DNA from 2 places in the Streptomyces sp. NPDC090025 genome. Region 1 is predicted to be linked to the other one. Evidence: riboswitches for the same ligand, from Rfam matches in the RefSeq annotation. Region 1 holds a riboswitch; the other holds the start of a gene.
What was found. Region 1 has a riboswitch for cyclic di-AMP ahead of ACIPXM_RS06615 (M23 family metallopeptidase). Riboswitches for the same ligand answer to the same signal wherever they lie in the genome.

Region 1 (4,982 bases):
TGCGAAGAAGCGGTAGTACTTCGACTCGTCGGAGACCTGCTCGTAGAAGCTGACCAGGCGGTCGGCGTCGTCGGCGGTGATCGGGCGGATCCGGGCCGTGCCGCCGTCGCGCAGGACCACGTCCGCTTCCCAGTGGTCGGGATAGGCGTGTTCCGACGCTTGTGACTGCCCGTGTGACTGCCCAGCGGCGCTCTGCATGGGGCCAGCCTACGGCCGGGGTCCGACAGCGGCACCGGTCGCGCGGGTGGTGCTCGGCATGCAAGGTAGGGAGGGCCGAACGGCCGTCCCGGAGGGGTCCAAGGTCGGCACGAGCACGTCGTCACCCGTGAGAGACTGGTCTAGACAACCGCTGAAAGTTGAAGGGCAACCACCATGGCTGAGCGCCGCGTCAACGTCGGCTGGGCCGAGGGCCTGCACGCCCGCCCCGCCTCCATCTTCGTCCGTGCCGCCACGGCCGCCGGCGTCCCCGTGACGATCGCCAAGGCCGACGGCAACCCGGTCAACGCCGCGTCCATGCTCGCGGTGCTCGGCCTGGGTGCCCAGGGCGGCGAGGAGATCGTGCTCGCTTCGGACGCCGATGGCTCCGAGGCCGCGCTCGACCGCCTGGCGAAGCTGGTCGCCGAGGGTCTCGAGGAGCTCCCCGAGACCGTCTGACCCGTCCTCCCCGACGACGGTCATGACACGGCCGTGTCCCCCGGTTCTCCGGCGGGCACGGCCGTTTCTCTTTTCCGGTCTCTTTTTCGGGCCGGAACGGAACCCGGCCCGGGGCGGGGATCCGAAATAGCGGAATTCAGCGCGCTCCGGGCACCCGAAAACACCACCCGGAATTCCCGCCTCTTTTGTATACGGGCTCCGTTATACGGGCTCCGTGTTAATTCCGGGGTCCCGCGCTGTTGACGGCATGTTGCGAAACCCTCACGCCCTTCCGGCCGGTCCGGTCCGCGCGCTCCGCCCGTTTCAGCCGGTGCAGGGCCGCCGCCCGCTCGCCGTGCAGCGCGGTGAGCGCGCGGGCCCGTTCGGCGTCCCGCCGGGCCACGGCGTCGACGATGGCGCCGTGCTCGGCCCACGCCTCGACCGGCCGGGCGGTCGGCTCGACCACGTACATCCAGGCGATCTTGTGCCGCAGCTGGGTGAGCAGCGCGCCGAGCGGCGGGCTGCCCGCGGCCTGGGCCAGGGTCTCGTGGAACCAGCCGCCGAGTGCGGCCAGATCGGCGCCGCCGCCCCTGCGGGCCCGTTCCTGGCCCAGCCTGACCAGGCCGCGCAGCACCTTGAGGTGGGCGTCGGTGCGGCGCTGGGCGGCCCGCGCGGCGCCCAGCGGTTCGAGCAGCGCGCGCATGTCGAGGAGGTCGGCGGCCTCACGCTCGGTGGGCTCGGCGACCTGCGCCCCGGCGTGCCTGCGGCTGACCACGAAGCCCTCGGACTCCAGGGTGCGCAGCGCCTCGCGGACCGGGACCCGGGAGACGCCGTAGCGGCGGGCGAGCTGCTCCTCGGTGAGTCTGGCGCCGCGCGGATACACCCCGGTGACGATGTCGTCCCGGATCGCCGTGCATACCGAGTGCGCCGGAACGCGCATGTCCGACCTCCGCTTCCGTGAAATTCCCACCGCGTTCCCGCGACTCTATTGCAGGACGCCGGAAATTCCGACGGTGCCTGGTGACAAGGAATGCAAAAAGCCCCGGCTCACGGGGAGCCGGGGCTTTCTGGTGCCTGGTGCGCGGTGGGTCAGACGTTGACGCCGCGGGCCCGGAGGTAGGAGACCGGGTTGATGTCGGAGCCGTACTCCGGGCTGGTGCGCGCCTCGAAGTGGAGGTGCGGGCCGGTGGAGTTGCCGGAGGAGCCGGAGATGCCGATCCGGTCGCCGGGGGTGACGTGCTGGCCGACCGAGACCGTGATGCCGGAGAGGTGGCCGTACTGGGTGTACGTGCCGTCGGTCATCCGGATCACGATGTTGTTGCCGTAGGCGCCGCCCCAGCCGGTCTCGACGACGGTGCCGGAGCCGACGGAGACGACGGTGCTGCCGTAGGCCGCGTGGAAGTCGATGCCGGAGTGGCTGCCGGAGGACCAGAGCGAGCCGCCGGTCTTGTAGCCGGTGGTCACGTACGAGCCGGCGACGGGGAGCTGGAAGGAGGCGAGGCGCTTGCGCTCGGCCTCGCGGGCGGCGCGCTCCTTGGCCTGGCGGAGCTCCTTGGCGCGGGCCTCGGCCTTGCGCTTGGCCTCGGCGGCGGCCTTGATCCGGGCGGCTTCCTCGGCGGCGGCCTTCTCCTGGGCGGCGACCTGGGCGTCGACGCGCTCGGTGAGGGTCTCCGCGGCGATCACCTGGGTGAGGCCGGTGTCCTCGGGAGAGGGGCGCTCGGGCTCCGCGGCGAGCGCCGGGGAGGCGAGGGTGCCGATGACGCCGGTGGTGGCCAGTGTCGCGACGCCGGCGATGCCCGCACTGCGGCGCGCCATCCGGCTCGGACCACGATGCTTCCCGGTGGCACGGGTGAACGCCATGTAGTGGCTGATCCTTTCCTTCCCTCTCGCCTACCGGGTTAGCTGACGGGTTCGGAGCAGGAAGGTCTCCTACGGGCCCCTCCGCCTGAGCGAAGGCGTCCGATTCACCCCAGGGACTGCGTGGGTCCCCGGCTCCCCAGGCTCGCGCCTGACGGGGACTCGGCGATGACTGTCCGATGCCGCGGGCGCGGCGTCGTACGACGGGCGGACAGTCGGGTTGACGCTAGGCCGATCGTGCGTCAATCACCAAACAGACACGCCTGTTTGTAAGACATGCCACAGGGCATTCAGTCACACTCATCGGCAATCCGGACAAATCACCCAAAGATGAAGGACCCTGGCGAAGTGCATCGCCAGGGTCCTTCCTTCGTACGCCGCGCGCGCGGGGCGGCGGTCCAATCAGCCGGTGACGACCGTCACTTCACCGATGCCGAGGGCCCGCACCGGCTCCGCGATCTGCGCGGCGTCGCCGACGAGCACCGTGACGAGCCGGTCCACCGGGAAGGCGTTGACGACCGCGGCGGTCGCCTCCACCGTGCCGGTGCGCGCCAGCTGCGCGTACAACCGGGCCTGGTAGTCGTCCGGGAGGTGCTGCTCGACCTGGTCGGCGAGGGTCGCGGCGACCGAGGCGGCCGTCTCGTACTTGAGCGGCGCCACCCCCACCAGGTTCTGCACGGCGACGTCCCGCTCGGCGTCCGTCAGACCCTCGGCGGCGAGGGTGCGCAGCACCTTCCACAGGTCGTCAAGTGCCGGACCGGTGTTGGGGGTGTCGACCGAGCCGCTGATGGCCAGCATCGAGGCGCCGTGGCCCTCGTCGTCGGACCGCAGCACCTGGCCGAAGGCCCGCACGCCGTACGTGTAGCCCTTCTCCTCGCGCAGCACGCGGTCGAGGCGCGAGGTGAGGGTGCCGCCGAGGCAGTACGTGCCGAGCACCTGGGCCGCCCACACGCTGTCATGGCGGTCCGCGCCGACGCGGCCGATGAGCAGCTGCGTCTGGACGGCGCCGGGCCGGTCCACGATGACGACACGGCCGGTGTCGTCGGCCGTGATCGGCGGCATCGGGCGGGGCGCGGCGGGCTTGCCGCTCCAGCCGCCCAGGGTGTCGGCGAGGACCTGGTCCAGGTCGACGCCGGTGAGGTCGCCGACCACCACGGCGGTGGCGGTGGCCGGGCGCAGGTGCGCCTCGTAGAAGGCGCGGACGGCGGCGGCGTCGATCGCCGACACCGTCTCCTCGGTGCCCTGGCGCGGCCGGGACATCCGCGCGGCGGCCGGGAAGAGCTCCTTGGAGAGCTGCTTGGCGGCGCGCCGGGCCGGGTTGGCCGACTCGTGCGGGATCTCGTCGAGCCGGTTGGCGACCAGCCGGTCGACCTCGTCGGCGGCGAACGCCGGGGCGATCAGGGCCTCGGCGAGCAGACCGAGCGCCTTCGGCAGCCGGGAGACCGGGACTTCGAGGGAGACCCGGACGCCGGGGTGGTCGGCGTGCGCGTCCAGGGTGGCGCCACAGCGCTCCAGCTCGGCCGCGAACTCCTCGGCGGAGCGCTGGTCGGTGCCCTCGGACAGTGCCCTGGCCATGATGGTGGCGACACCGTCGAGGCCCTCCGGCTCGGCGTCCAGCGGGGCGTCGAAGAAGATCTCGACGGCCACCACCTGCTGGCCGGGGCGGTCGCAGCGCAGCACGGTCAGACCGTTGTCGAGCGCGCCCCGCTCGGGCGCCGGGAAGGCCCAGGGCCTGGCGTCGCCCGGCTGCGGCTGCGGGTGGAAGGTCATGCTCGTCAAAGACGCGGCAGCGTCGGTCACTGGTCCGCCCCCTCTTCCTCGTCGCTGTCGGTCTCGTCGGCCGCGCCCGCCACCGGCTCGTAGACGAGCACGGCGCGGTTGTCCGGGCGCAGCCGCGCGGCGGCGACCTCGCGCACCTCGTCGGCCGTGATGTCGAGCACCCGGTCGACGGCGGTCAGGGCCAGCTGCGGGTCGCCGAACAGCACCGCGAAGCGGCACAGTTCGTCGGCGCGGCCCGCGACCGTGCCCAGCCGGTCCAGCCACTCGCGCTCCAACTGGGCCTGGGCGCGCTCCATCTCCTCGGCGGTCGGGCCCTCGGCGGCGAACCGGGCCAGCTCCTCGTCGACGGCCTCCTCGATCCGGGGCACCTCGACGCCGCCGGACGTCTTGACGTCCAGCCAGCCGAGCGAGGGCGCGCCGGCCAGCCGCAGCAGGCCGAAACCGGCGGCGACGGCCGTCCGGTCGCGGCGCACCAGCCGGTTGTGCAGCCGGGAGGACTCGCCGCCGCCGAGGACGGTGAGGGCGAGGTCGGCCGCGTCGCACGCGCGCGTGCCGTCGTGCGGCAGCCGGTAGGCGGCCATCAGCGCGCGGGCCGGGACCTCCTCCTCGACGACCTCGCGCAGCTGGCCGCCGATCACCTCGGGCAGCGAGCCGTCGCGCGGCTCGGGCTTGCCGTCGTGCCCGGGGATGGAGCCGAAGTACTTCTCGACCCA
Region 2 (4,982 bases), on a different contig from region 1:
GCGGGCTGGCTGGCCCGCACCCGGCCGCGCGGCACCCGGATCGCGGCCGTCTTCCCGGACGGGCCGCAGCGGTACTTCGACACCGTCTTCAACGACGAGTTCTGTGCCCGGCACGGGCTGTTGGACGGTCCGGTACGGGCCGAGCCCGCGCCGTACGAGGAGGGCGCGCCGGTCGACGGCTGGACGCGGCGGGCGCTGGAGCGGGCGGGCCACCCGCAGGCCGTGCCCGGGGCCGGGTCCGGTGCCCGGTCCGATTCCGTGGCCGTGGCGGGCTCCGTGGCCGGGTCCTTCGCCCGGGAGGAGGCCCGATGAGCGGGGCGGGGGCGGGGGCGGGGGCGACGGCTGAGGCGGTGGAGGCCCGCGCCGAGGGCGGGATCTGGCGCCAGACCCGTACCTTCGAACCGGCCGTCCGGCTGCTCTTCCTCAACCAGCTCACCATCAACCTCGGCTTCTACATGCTGATGCCGTACCTGGCGGCCCATCTCGCCGACGGGCTCGGCATGGCGGCCTGGTCGGTCGGTCTGGTCCTCGGCGCCCGCAACCTCTCCCAGCAGGGGATGTTCCTGGTCGGCGGCGCGCTCGCGGACCGGCTCGGGTTCAAGCCGCTGATCGTCGCCGGGTGCGCGCTGCGGACGGTCGGCTTCGGCGCGCTCGCCTTCGCGCAGTCGCTGCCCGCGCTGCTCGCCGCCTCGCTGGCGACCGGTCTCGCGGGCGCGCTGTTCAATCCGGCGGTGCGGGCCTGTCTGGCGGCCGAGGCCGGGGAGGCGCGCAGGGTGCGGGCGTTCGCCCTGTTCAACGTGTACTACCAGGCGGGCATCCTGCTCGGGCCGCTGGTGGGCGTGGCGCTGACCGGGGTGTCGTTCCGGCTGACGTGCGTGGTGGCGGCGCTGCTGTTCGCGGTGCTCACGGGCGTACAGCTGCGGCATCTGCCGACCACCGGAAAGGGCGGCGGTACGGCGGCGGGGCGGGTGGAGCGACCGGCGGAGGGACCGGCGGAGGCGCGGGCGGCGGGGCGGGCGGAAGGGCGCGGGCAGTTCCGTACGGTCCTCGCGAACCGTGTCTTCTGGCTGTTCTCGCTCGCGATGACCGGTTCGTACGTGCTGTCGTTCCAGGTCTATCTGGCGCTGCCGCTCGCCGCCGGGGGCACGGCCGCGACCACCGCGCTGTTCGTCGTGTCGGCGCTCGTGGCGCTCGCCGGGCAGCTGCGGATCACCGCCTGGTGCCGGGCCCGGCTGTCCCGGGAGCGGTGTCTGGTGCTCGGGCTCGGCCTGATGGGGGCCGCGTTCCTGGTCCCTGCGGTGCTGGGGCGGGCGCTTGTGGGGCTGCTGCTGTGCGCGGCGGTGCTCGCGGTGGCGAACGCGGTGCTCTACCCGTACGAGATGGACACGGTCGTCGCGCTGTCCGGGGGCCGCTGGGTGGCCACCCACTACGGGCTCTACAACACGGTCTGCGGGATCGGGATCACCCTGGGGAACCTGGGGACGGGCGTGCTGCTCGGGGTGACGGGCTGGTCGGCGGTGCCGTGGCTGGCGCTGTGCGCGGTGGGGGTGGGGTGCGCGGCCGGGATGGCGGCCCTGGCCAGGGGCGGCCGGCTGGCCGAGGCTTCGGCGGTGGCCGGCGTCGTACGCCAGTCGGCCGAGGAGGAGTCGCCGACCGGCTCGGCCTGACGGCACCCTGGGGTGATCGCGGTGGCGCGATCACGGCGGCGCGGTCCGGTCCGGAGCACGGCGGCGGCCGGGCACCCCCAGGGGTGCGGAGACCAGGGAGCGGGCGAGCACAGGTGGCGCGAGCGGTGGTGCGGGGCGGGTACGGCGGCGGTGTGCCGCCGTACCCGGGGGCCCGGCGCTTCCTGCGGGCGCTGCCGCCGCTGATCATCGTGGGCGGGGTCGTCTTCGACGTGTCGACCCCGGCCACGTACACGGCGTCGCCGATGTTCGTGGCGGCGCCGCTGATCGCCGCCCCCTTCTTTCCCACCCGCACCACCCTCATCACGGGTATCGCCGCGGTTCTGGCCAGCGTGGGGCTGCACTTCTACAACGGGACCTCGGACCAGATCCCCTCGCTGACCGAGACGCTGACGGTGACGACGGTCGCGGTGCTCGCCCTGCTGGTGAACCGGGTGGTGCTGCGCAGCGGCGAACGGCTCGCGTCGGCGCGGGTGATCGCCGAGACCGCGCAGAAGGCGGTGCTGCCCGCGCCGGCCGAACGGATCGGCGGGCTCCAGATCGCCGCGCGGTACGAGGCGGCGCAGGCGGACGCGTTCATCGGCGGTGATCTGTTCGCCGTGCAGGACACCCCCTACGGGGTGCGTCTGGTGGTCGGTGACGTGCGGGGCAAGGGGCTCGAGGCGGTGGAGGCGGTGGCCGTGGTCATCGGGGCGTTCCGGGAGGCGGCCGAGCAGGAGCCGACCCTGGAGCGGGTGGCGGCCCGCCTTGAGCGGGCGCTGGCCCGGGAGGGCACCCGGCGGGCCGGGCTCGACGCCTTCGAGGGGTTCACGACGGCGGTGCTCGCCGAGATCCCGGGCGGCGACCGGGTGGTGCGGGTGGTGAACCGGGGGCATCCGGAGCCGATGCTGCTGCACGCGGACGGCGCGCTGCGGGTGCTGCGGCCGAGCGAGGCGGCGCTGCCGCTGGGGATGGGGGAGCTGGCGGCCTGGCCGGACCGGGCGGACGTGACGCCGTACCCGCAGGGCGCGACCCTCCTCTTCTACACGGACGGTCTGTCGGAGGCGCGGGACGCCGAGGGGGTGTTCTACGACCCGGCGGAGCGGCTCGGGGGCCGGATCTTCCCGGGGCCCGAGGAGCTGCTCGACGCGTTGGTGGCGGACGTGCGGCGGCACACGGACGGCGGGACGACGGACGACATGGCGCTGCTCGCGGTGGGGCGTCCGGCGGCGGGTCAGCCGGAGCGGCGGCGGACCATGCCGGTGGTGCCAGGGGGCCCGTGACGGGTCGTAGTCGAAGGGTGTCGCTCCGATAACAATTGACGTAACGTCAGATTCGGGCTTTGGTGCTGACCTTGCCCTGAGTGGGGGTCAACTCGGACCAATCCCTCCCAATTCAGCGAATGATCAAGGGGAACGGCTTGGAATCGGAGCGCCGAGTCTATTAACGTTCGATAACGCAGCGCGGTCGTCCCAGCCGTCGCAAGAGACGGCACCGTGCGCGTGCGCCGAATTCCGAAAGGGAACCGGGGAACCACCACTTGGGGTGAATCGGGCCCCGCCGCACCCGTGCGGCACTGCCCGTAGGAGACCTTCCTGCTCCGAACCCGTCAGCTAACCCGGTAGGCGAGAAGGAAGGAAAGGAGAACGCCTCCGTGGCGTCCAACACCCCCGCTCCGCATACCCCCTTCGCCCCCTTCGGAACTTCTGGACCGACGGGCGGCCCGGACGGAGCAGGGGAGCCCTGGGACACCTCCGCGCCCGCCGCGGAGGACGGCTGGAACCCGACCGAGGACTCCCTGCGCGGCGACGCCCGCTCGGGCGGCCGCCACCGGATCGTCAAGCAGCGCTCCAACTTCGCCCGCTCCTCCACCGTGCTCGGCGTCGGCGTCATCGCCGCCGTGGGCGCGGGCGGTCTGGCCACCGCCCAGGAGAAGCCCCCGGTCTCGATAGCGCTGCCGGACCTCGACCTGCCCGCCCCGGGCGATCTGCCCGGCGTCGGCGCCCTGCTCGGAGCGGACGACTCCGACGCCGCGCGCGACGAGGCCGTCGGCGGCAACCGCGCCACCCAGCCGCTCACCGCGCTCACCTACACCACCACCGAGGTCGTGGACTCCGCCCACGGCGCCGGTACGGGGGCGGGCGCGGGCCACGCCGCCGGTACGGCCACCAGGACCGAGACCAGGACCGCGGCCGACGCGGGCGAGGCGCTGCGCGCCCGGATCCTCCAGCAGGCCGAGCAGCAGCAGGCCGCGGCCGACGCCGCCGAGAAGGCCGAGACGGAGAAGCGCGCCGCCGAGAAGGCGGCCGCGGAGGCCGAGGCCAAGGCGGACGCGGCGGCGAAGGCGGCGGCCGAGGCGAAGAAGAAGGCCGAGGCGGAGGCCCGGGCGAAGGCGGAGGCCGAGCGGCTCGCCAAGCTCGCCGCCAGCTACGCCCTGCCGACCTCCTCGTACACGATCACCTCGACCTACGGCGAGGCCGGTTCGATGTGGTCCTCCGGCCACCACACCGGTCTGGACTTCGCCGCCCCCACCGGCACCCCGGTCAAGGCGGTGCACGGCGCGACCGTGAAGTCGGCGGGCTGGTCCGGGGCCTACGGCTACCGGATCGTCCTGGAACTCTCCGACGGCACCGAGGTCTGGTACTGCCACCTGTCCTCGATGACGGTCGCCGCGGGCCAGTCGGTCGGCACCGGCGACACCATCGGCCGGGTCGGCGCCACCGGCAACGTCACCGGCCCGCACCTGCACCTGGAGGTGCACACCCCGTCCGGCGACGGCATCGACCCGGCGGACTGGCTGCGCTCCAAGGGCCTGTCGGTCTGACCCCCTCCGGGGTCTGACCCAGGCAGGGCCTGGTGGGACGGAATAGGCCCGGCGGGGCGGGGGTTGCAACTCCGCATGACCTCTCTTCGCCGTCTGGGCGCTTCCGACCTGCACGTCTTCCCGCTCGCTCTCGGGGGCAACGTCTTCGGCTGGAGCGCCGACGAGGCGCAGTCCTTCGCCGTCCTCGACGCCTATGTCGCCGGGGGCGGCAACTTCATCGACACCGCCGACGTCTACTCGGCCTGGGCCGAGGGCAACGAGGGCGGTGAGTCCGAGACCGTCATCGGCCGCTGGCTGGCCTCGCGCGGCAACCGCTCGGACGTCCTGATCGCCACCAAGGTCGGCGGGCACCCGAAGTACAAGGGACTCGGCGCGACGAACATCAAGGCCGCCGTCGAGGAGTCGCTGCGCCGCCTCGGCACCGACCACCTCGATCTGTACTACTCGCACTTCGACGACGAGTCCGTGCCGGTGGAGGAGATCGTCACCTCCCT

Region 2: linked by a shared signal. The riboswitch ahead of ACIPXM_RS33615 (M23 family metallopeptidase) and the one ahead of ACIPXM_RS06615 (M23 family metallopeptidase) in region 1 are both predicted to bind cyclic di-AMP.

What each region holds. Positions count from the first base shown of each region.
Region 1 is NZ_JBIVFL010000002.1:119,593-124,574, reverse strand. It holds gene ACIPXM_RS06630 (GNAT family N-acetyltransferase) at 1-198, opposite strand, end outside; gene ACIPXM_RS06625 (HPr family phosphocarrier protein) at 373-654, shown strand; gene ACIPXM_RS06620 (GntR family transcriptional regulator) at 872-1,573, opposite strand; gene ACIPXM_RS06615 (M23 family metallopeptidase) at 1,723-2,493, opposite strand; cyclic di-AMP (ydaO/yuaA leader) riboswitch at 2,506-2,668, opposite strand; gene ACIPXM_RS06610 (M16 family metallopeptidase) at 2,893-4,260, opposite strand; gene ACIPXM_RS06605 (M16 family metallopeptidase) at 4,287-4,982, opposite strand, start outside.
Region 2 is NZ_JBIVFL010000022.1:23,312-28,293, reverse strand. It holds gene ACIPXM_RS33630 (PLP-dependent cysteine synthase family protein) at 1-312, shown strand, start outside; gene ACIPXM_RS33625 (MFS transporter) at 309-1,667, shown strand; gene ACIPXM_RS33620 (PP2C family protein-serine/threonine phosphatase) at 1,781-2,947, shown strand; cyclic di-AMP (ydaO/yuaA leader) riboswitch at 3,160-3,307, shown strand; gene ACIPXM_RS33615 (M23 family metallopeptidase) at 3,319-4,488, shown strand; gene ACIPXM_RS33610 (aldo/keto reductase) at 4,564-4,982, shown strand, end outside.